3 regions of the Kitasatospora sp. NBC_01300 genome follow, and region 3 is predicted to be linked to each of the others. Evidence: riboswitches for the same ligand, from Rfam matches in the RefSeq annotation. Region 3 holds a riboswitch; each other region holds the start of a gene.
The links. Region 3 has a riboswitch for cyclic di-AMP ahead of OG556_RS29155 (peptidoglycan DD-metalloendopeptidase family protein). Riboswitches for the same ligand answer to the same signal wherever they lie in the genome.

Region 1 (2,236 bases), 4.6 Mb from region 3:
GAGGACCTGCGCTGGGATCAGACCCGCACGATGGAGGTCAGCGGCATGTTGCTGACGGCCTCGTAGCGGACCGACGCGCCCGGCTTCGGCGCGTGCAGCACCTGGCCGTTGCCCGCGTAGATGCCGACGTGGTGGGCGTCCCCGTAGAAGATCAGGAGGTCGCCGGGCTGGGCCTGGGAGAGGTCGCTCCCGATCCGGGTACCGGCGTGGGCCTGCTCCTGCGAGGTGCGCGGCAGCGAGACGTCGACCTGGTTGAACGCCCAGACCATCAGGCCCGAGCAGTCGAAGGAGCCGGGGCCGGAGGCGCCGTAGACGTACGGGCTGCCGATCTTGGAGGCGGCGATGGACAGCGCCGCGGCACCGCGCGAGCTGCCGGCGCTCGGCTTGCTGACCGGCGCGGCGGGGGCCTGCGACGCGCTCAGGTCGTTGCGGTTGTTGTCGCGGGAGGAGCGGTCGGCGGCCTGCTGGGCCGCCTGCTGCTGCTGGGCGGCCTTGGCGGCGGCGTCGGCCTTCGCCTTGGCGTCGGCGGCGGCCTTCTCCTCGGCCGCGCGAATCGCCTGGCGCTCCTGCTCGGACAGGGTGTTGAAGAGGTCCTGCGCGGCCTTGAGCTTGCCCTGGACCTCGTCCTTGGCGCTCTTCAGCTGCTGGGTGGTGGTCTCCATCTCGGCGAGCTTGCCCTGGGCCTCGGAGCGCACCTGGTCGAGCTTGCGCTGCTCGTCCTGGAGCTGCTTGAGCTGGCCCTTCTGGGTGCCGCCGGCCTGGTTCAGCGTGTCGGCCTGGCTCAGGAAGGTGTCCGGGCTGGCGGAGAACATCAGCTGGACGGTCTGGGATATGCCGCCGTTGCGGTACTGCTCGCCGGCGATCTCGGCCAGGCCGCCCTGCAGGTCGGTCACCTGCCCCTGCTGCCGCGCCACCTGGTCCTGCAGGTCGGTGACCTGCTTCTGCAGCTGCTGCTGCTTCTCCTGGGCGGCGTTGAGCTTCTCGGTCGCGACCTCGGCCTGGTCGTTGAGCTGGTCGACCTGCTCCTTGACCTGGTCCTTGGTCGGCTGCGGGTCGGCGTGGGCGCCGGACTGCGCGGACAGCGCGACGGCCGCCGCGGCGAAGCCGGTCATGATCGAGACTCGGGTGCGACTGGCGGGCTTGGGACGACGATGGGACGCCACGAAGGCGGACTCCTTCTTCCTACGCCGTCTACCGGGTGAGCTGACGGGTTCGGGCCGGAAGCGTGCCCTACGACGCCTCACGGCCGTTCCACCGGCCGACCTGGCGCCGATTCACCCCGGAGGAACGTGGTTCCCCGGCTCCGTTCGACAGCACCCCCGACTGCTGGGCTCCCCGTCGGGCAGGCACTGGGCCCGCCCCGCTGCGTCACGAACTCGACGGAAACCACCGCCGCCACCCTGGCTGGGCGATCGGGAGTGCGGTGGTTCGGGGCACGACCCTAGTAACTGAACCGTGATCCGTTCAAATCCTTGTCAGAAAAAAGACGGAAGAAGACCAAAGTTCTTTTGTGAATATGACACATAGTGATCACCGCCGTACGTAAAGCTGATCACTCTTCATCGGGGCGTCATGCTGCGGACAAAACCCGAACGCCACCCCCGGTCCGAGGGTGGCGTGGATCACAGGCCCGGACGGGCCCTTCGGGCGTGTCGGGACGTCAGACCCGGCGGATCGTGTTGATCGGCATCGCGTCGGCCTTCATCACCTTCACCACGTCACCGGTGTGCGGCGCGTGGACCACCATGCCGTTGCCGATGTACATCCCGACGTGGTGCCGGTCGGGGCCGTAGATGACCAGGTCGCCCGGCTGGGCCTGGTCCAGCGAGACCCTGGTGCCGACGTTGCCCTGCTCCTGCGAGGTGCGCGGCAGCGAGACGCCGGCCTGGCCGTACGCCCAGACCATCAGGCCCGAGCAGTCGAAGGTGGTCGAGCCGGTGGCGCCCCACACGTACGGCGAGCCCTGCTTGCTCATCGCCTTGGCGACGGCCACGCCCGCGTAGCCGCCGGCCTGCGGGAGGCTGCCGAGGTCGGCACGGTCGCTGCCGCGCGAGGCGCGGTCGTCCTGCTGCTGCTGAGCCCGCAGCGCGGCGCGGTCGGAGGCGCTGAGCGAGTTCAGCAGGTCCTGCGCGGCCTTCAGCTTCTGGTTGACGTCCGTCTTGGCCTGGTTCAGGTCCTTGGTGGTGGAGTCGAGCGAGGCCAGGACGGCGGCGGCCTCGGACTTCTCCTGGTCCAG
Region 2 (2,236 bases), 360 kb from region 3:
CGGCGAAGGTGATCGGGGCGGTGCCCTGCGGCGCCGGGTGGTACTTCCCCGCGCCGACCGACAGGTTGAGGATCAGGTACGCCGACCAGTTGGCGCCGACGCCCTTGCCGTCCGAGAACACCTTGGCGCCGTTGACATACCAGTCGACCGAGGTGGCGCCGTAGTAGGTGCCGATGGTCACCCACTGGTCCTTCGCGACGGCGCCGGCGTCGGTGTAGTACTTGGGGTTGCCGGGGTTGACGTGGTTGGTCAGCTCCAGCAGGTTCGGGTTGTCGGGGTGGTACTCGAAGGAGTCGACCTCCCCGTTGCCGTTCTTCCAGGTCCAGAAGGCCGGCCAGGCGCCGGAGCCGGACGGCAGCTTGACCCGGGTCTCGGCGTAGTCGCCGGTCCTGACCTGGAAGCCCTCGCTGGAGCCCTCGGTGGTCAGGAAGCCGGTGTTCCAGGCCTGCTTGCCGTTCTCCAGCGTGGTGGTGCCGGGCGCGGCGGTGAAGGTGGCGACCCCGTTCGCGACGCTGACGTTGTTCTTGTTCAGCAGGTCGAGCTTGTTGTCGTCCGGGTTGTGGTTGCCGTACTTGTAGGCGGTGCTCTTGTCGCCGACCCAGCGCGAGCCCCAGCTGATCGAGCTGTTGAACTCGTCGGACCAGGTCAGCGACTTGCCGGCGACCGGGGAGGCGGGGGTGCCGGCCGACGGGCCGGCGGTGGCGCTCGGGCTGCTCGGGCTGCTCGGGCTCGGGCTGCTCGTCGGGGTCGGCTTCGCGGTGGGGGTCGCCGTCGCGGTGGGGGTCGCCGTCGGGGTGGGGGTCGCCGTCGGGGTCGGGGTCGCCGTCGGGGTCGGGGTCGGGGCGGGAGTCGGCTTCGTGGTGGGCGTCGGGGTCGGGGTCGGCGCCGGGGCGCTGGAGACCACCAGCTGCTGCGAGGCCAGGTTGTGCCAGGCCCCGCCGAGGTCCTGCCAGAAGCCGAACTGGGTGTACGTCCCGGCCGGCAGGGCGCGTGCGCCGCTGGTGAAGGACAGGCCGCTCGGGCAGATCTGCACGTTGGAGGCGTTGCCCGGGAAGTCGAGGTTCGCACCGGCCGCGTTCCGGACGCCCACGCCGACGGTCTTCGCGGTGAAGCAGGCCGAGGAGTGGAGGGTCAGCGAGGCGGTGGCGGCCTGGTTGGCGACCATGGTCGCCGGGGCGAGCCGGTCCTGGGTGACGGTCGGGGTGGTGGCGGCCTGGGCGCCGGAGACGGCCGGCAGGCCGAGCAGTCCGGCGCCGGTGACGGCGAGCGCTCCGGTGACGGCGAGGGCGGCGTTGCGGCCCCGGTGGGAGGGGCGGGCGTGGCGCGGCGCGCGGCGCCGGGCAGGCTGGTGCATGGCGGTGTCCTCTGCGACGCCTGCGAGGTGAGCTGTCGGATTCGGGCTGAGGCAGCCCGGCCGCCGGTGGGAGCGGCTTCACCCCTAGCCACGGCCCGCACGCGGGAGCGTACGGGCCGGGCGCTGACCTTGGTTCCCCCGCTCCCGTCCGCTGTGGTGCTCGGTTGCCGACCGACGGGTGGACAGGACTCGGCGTCCCGACGGCGGGGGTCCGCGAGGGCGGACGACGGTTGCAGGCTAGGCAGGCCGTGCGTGAACGGACAACCTGCCAGGGCCGGTTGTCGCACAGGTCACAGTGGTGTCGATCAACGACGCTGCGTGGTGGATCAGTTGGGACGGATCAGCGGAGCCGTTGAGCTGCCGAACGACGAATCGACGGGCCGCGGGTCCACGGGTCCACGGGTCCACGGGTCAAGCGAGCCAGTTGTCGACCTGGCTCTCGGCCTCCGGCGCCCAGGCGAGTTCCAGGTGGTTGAGGCCGGTGAGCAGCCGGGTGCCGCCGATCGTCGCGATGCCGGTGGTGTCCAGGGCGCTCGCGGTGAACACGATGCCGTCACTGGGCCCCCGGTTCTCGTTGAGCACGCCCGGGATGTCGGCGGACCCGCCCGCGAGCAGGTAGGTGCGCACCGACGCGGGGACGCCCGCCTGTTGCAGCGGCGCGATCAGCGAACCGGCGTCGATCGCCGCCTGGATGCCCTGGCCCGAGGTGTAGAAGCCCTGGCCGCCGTAGTAGGTGGTCCACCAGTCCTGGGCGCTGCCGTCCACCCCGTACCGGCCGTCCCAGCGGGCGAGCAGCTGGCGCTGGCCCGGGTAGCAGTCGTAGCCGCCGGTGGGCAGCACGCCGAGGCAGGGCTGCGCCGTGTACGTGCCGTAGCAGGTCAT
Region 3 (2,236 bases):
CCGAGCGGTCGTCCGGGTGGAAGACGGCGTGCAGCATGGCGAGCGAACCGGGGGTGAGCAGCGCCCCGCCGATGCCCTGGACGGCGCGGGCGGCGATCAGCACGTGGATGGTGGGGGCGGCCGCGCAGGCCGCGGAGGCGGCGGCGAACCAGAGCACGCCGATCAGGAAGACCCGGCGCCGGCCGTACCGGTCGCCGAGCGCGCCGCCCAGCAGGATCAGCCCGGCCAGGGTGAGCAGGTAGGCGTTGAGCGTCCACTGCAGGGACGCGAGGGAGGCGCCGAGATCGGTGCCGATGCGGGGCAGCGCGACGTTCACCACGGTGCCGTCGAGCATCGCCATGCTGGAGCCGAGCACCGTCGCGAGGAGGACCCAGCGTCCCCGCGAGGTGCCCAGGCGCAGTGTTCCTGCTTCGGAGGTGGCCACGGGCCGATCCTGCGCCCGTGGGGCGTACGTGACAAGGGTCACCGGGGGGTGTGTCGGTGGGTGCGCGGTGTGTGAGCGGGCGGGTGCGCAGCGGCGTCGGAATCGGCGCTGTGTCGTGGATCAGTGGCGCCCGGTGAATGGATTGTGCACGTACGGTGCAGCCGATCATTCGGAGGGTCACCGCAGCTCGGGGGGTTGTTTCCGGTTCAAGTGATCGACATTGCTTCACCCGAACGGATGGGTTTTAGTTCAGCGACCGCCCGGCCAGTCCGGACGGATCCACCGGGTGGAACGCCGAATCCTGCCGCTGCCCGGTGGCTCGCACCGAACTCTGTACGGCAGGAGCGGGGGACCCACAGGTAAGTCGCCGGACCGGAAACGGCACGCTTTCGCGTACCCGGATCCAGGGCCGGCTAGGGGTGAAGCCGCATGTGCGGCCGGGCAACTCCAGCCCGAACCCGACAGCTCACCTCGCAGGCGTCGGAGAGGAAAATTCCATGCCTGCACAGGCTCGTCGTATCGCCCTGCCCCGCGCCGCCCGCATCGGGATCGCCACCGCCGTCACCGGTGTCTCCTTCGCCCTGCCGCTCGTCACTGCGATGAGCGCCCAGGCGCACCCCGCGCCGGCCGCCGCGGTCACCGCCGCCCCGGCCGCCGCTCCCGCCGACCGGGCCCAGGCCTCCTCGCAGGAGAGCTACCGCGTCGTCAGCGGCGACACCCTGTCCAAGATCGCCGACGCCCAGCACGTCGACGGCGGCTGGCAGGCGCTGTACGACCACAACCGTGAGGTCGTCGGCGGCAACCCGGACCTGATCTTCCCCGGCCAGAAGCTCGTGGTCGCCGGCCAGGCCGCCCCGGCCAAGCCCGCCGCCCCGGCGAAGCCCGCCCAGCCGTCCGCCCAGGACGCCGCGCCGGCCACCACCGCCGCCAAGCCGCAGGCCCAGCTGGAGGTCCAGACCGAGGCGGCCAAGCCGTCCGCGCAGCTCCAGACCCAGTTGCAGACCGCCGCTCCGACCACCGCGGTCGCCGCCGTGCCGGTCGCCGCCGCCTCGACCTTCGTCGCCCCGCTGGCCAACCCGAAGCTGGGCACCGCCTACGGCGTGGCCGGCTCGATGTGGGCCTCCGGCCACCACACCGGCCAGGACTTCGTCGCCTCCACCGGCACCCCGCTGCGCGCCGTCGGCAACGGCGTCGTGGTGAAGGCCGGCAACGGCGGCGCCTACGGCAACGAGGTCGAGATCAAGCTCGCCGACGGCCACTACGCCGAGTACGCGCACCTGTCCTCGATCGGTGTGAAGATCGGTCAGACCGTCAAGGCCGGACAGCAGATCGGCCTCTCCGGCGCGACCGGCAACGTGACCGGCCCGCACCTGCACTTCGAGATCCGCAACGGCTCGGAGTACGGCTCGGACATCAACCCGGTCGCCTACCTGCGGGCCCACGGCGTCGCGCTCTGACCCGTACCGGATGCACCGGATCTGACAGATCTGCCGGATGTGCCGGATGTGTCGGATGAGGAACCACCGCTGCTACGGGGCGAATCGACCGCCCGGGATGGTCATGTCGGGTGACCGCTCGACCGGGTGATCGCCGCAGCAGTGGACATGGGCGCGGGACACGCCCAGGCCGGCCCGGCTCGCGAGACTTCTCTCGTGAGCCGGGCCGGCCGCTGTCGTTTCCGGGCCTCGGCGGGTGCTCTCCGGGCGAGTTGACGATGCGTCAAGTCGATGGGCTGGTGGGCCGGTTCAGAGCCGGTGGGCGGGCAGCCCGTGCTGGGCGGCGGTCAGCAGCTCGTGCATCCGCTGCCCGAAG

Region 1: it holds a riboswitch for cyclic di-AMP, as region 3 does, so the genes downstream of both, OG556_RS09190 (NlpC/P60 family protein) here and OG556_RS29155 (peptidoglycan DD-metalloendopeptidase family protein) in region 3, are expected to answer to the same signal.
Region 2: it holds a riboswitch for cyclic di-AMP, as region 3 does, so the genes downstream of both, OG556_RS27670 (hypothetical protein) here and OG556_RS29155 (peptidoglycan DD-metalloendopeptidase family protein) in region 3, are expected to answer to the same signal.

The regions. Positions count from the first base shown of each region.
Region 1 covers NZ_CP108408.1:2,057,997-2,060,232, forward strand. The annotation lists gene OG556_RS09190 (NlpC/P60 family protein) at 18-1,163, opposite strand; cyclic di-AMP (ydaO/yuaA leader) riboswitch at 1,174-1,323, opposite strand; gene OG556_RS09195 (NlpC/P60 family protein) at 1,661-2,236, opposite strand, start outside.
Region 2 covers NZ_CP108408.1:6,314,657-6,316,892, reverse strand. The annotation lists gene OG556_RS27670 (hypothetical protein) at 1-1,354, opposite strand, end outside; cyclic di-AMP (ydaO/yuaA leader) riboswitch at 1,357-1,523, opposite strand; gene OG556_RS27665 (esterase/lipase family protein) at 1,766-2,236, opposite strand, start outside.
Region 3 covers NZ_CP108408.1:6,671,464-6,673,699, forward strand. The annotation lists gene OG556_RS29150 (MFS transporter) at 1-424, opposite strand, end outside; cyclic di-AMP (ydaO/yuaA leader) riboswitch at 737-919, shown strand; gene OG556_RS29155 (peptidoglycan DD-metalloendopeptidase family protein) at 922-1,881, shown strand; gene OG556_RS29160 (DUF2470 domain-containing protein) at 2,170-2,236, opposite strand, start outside.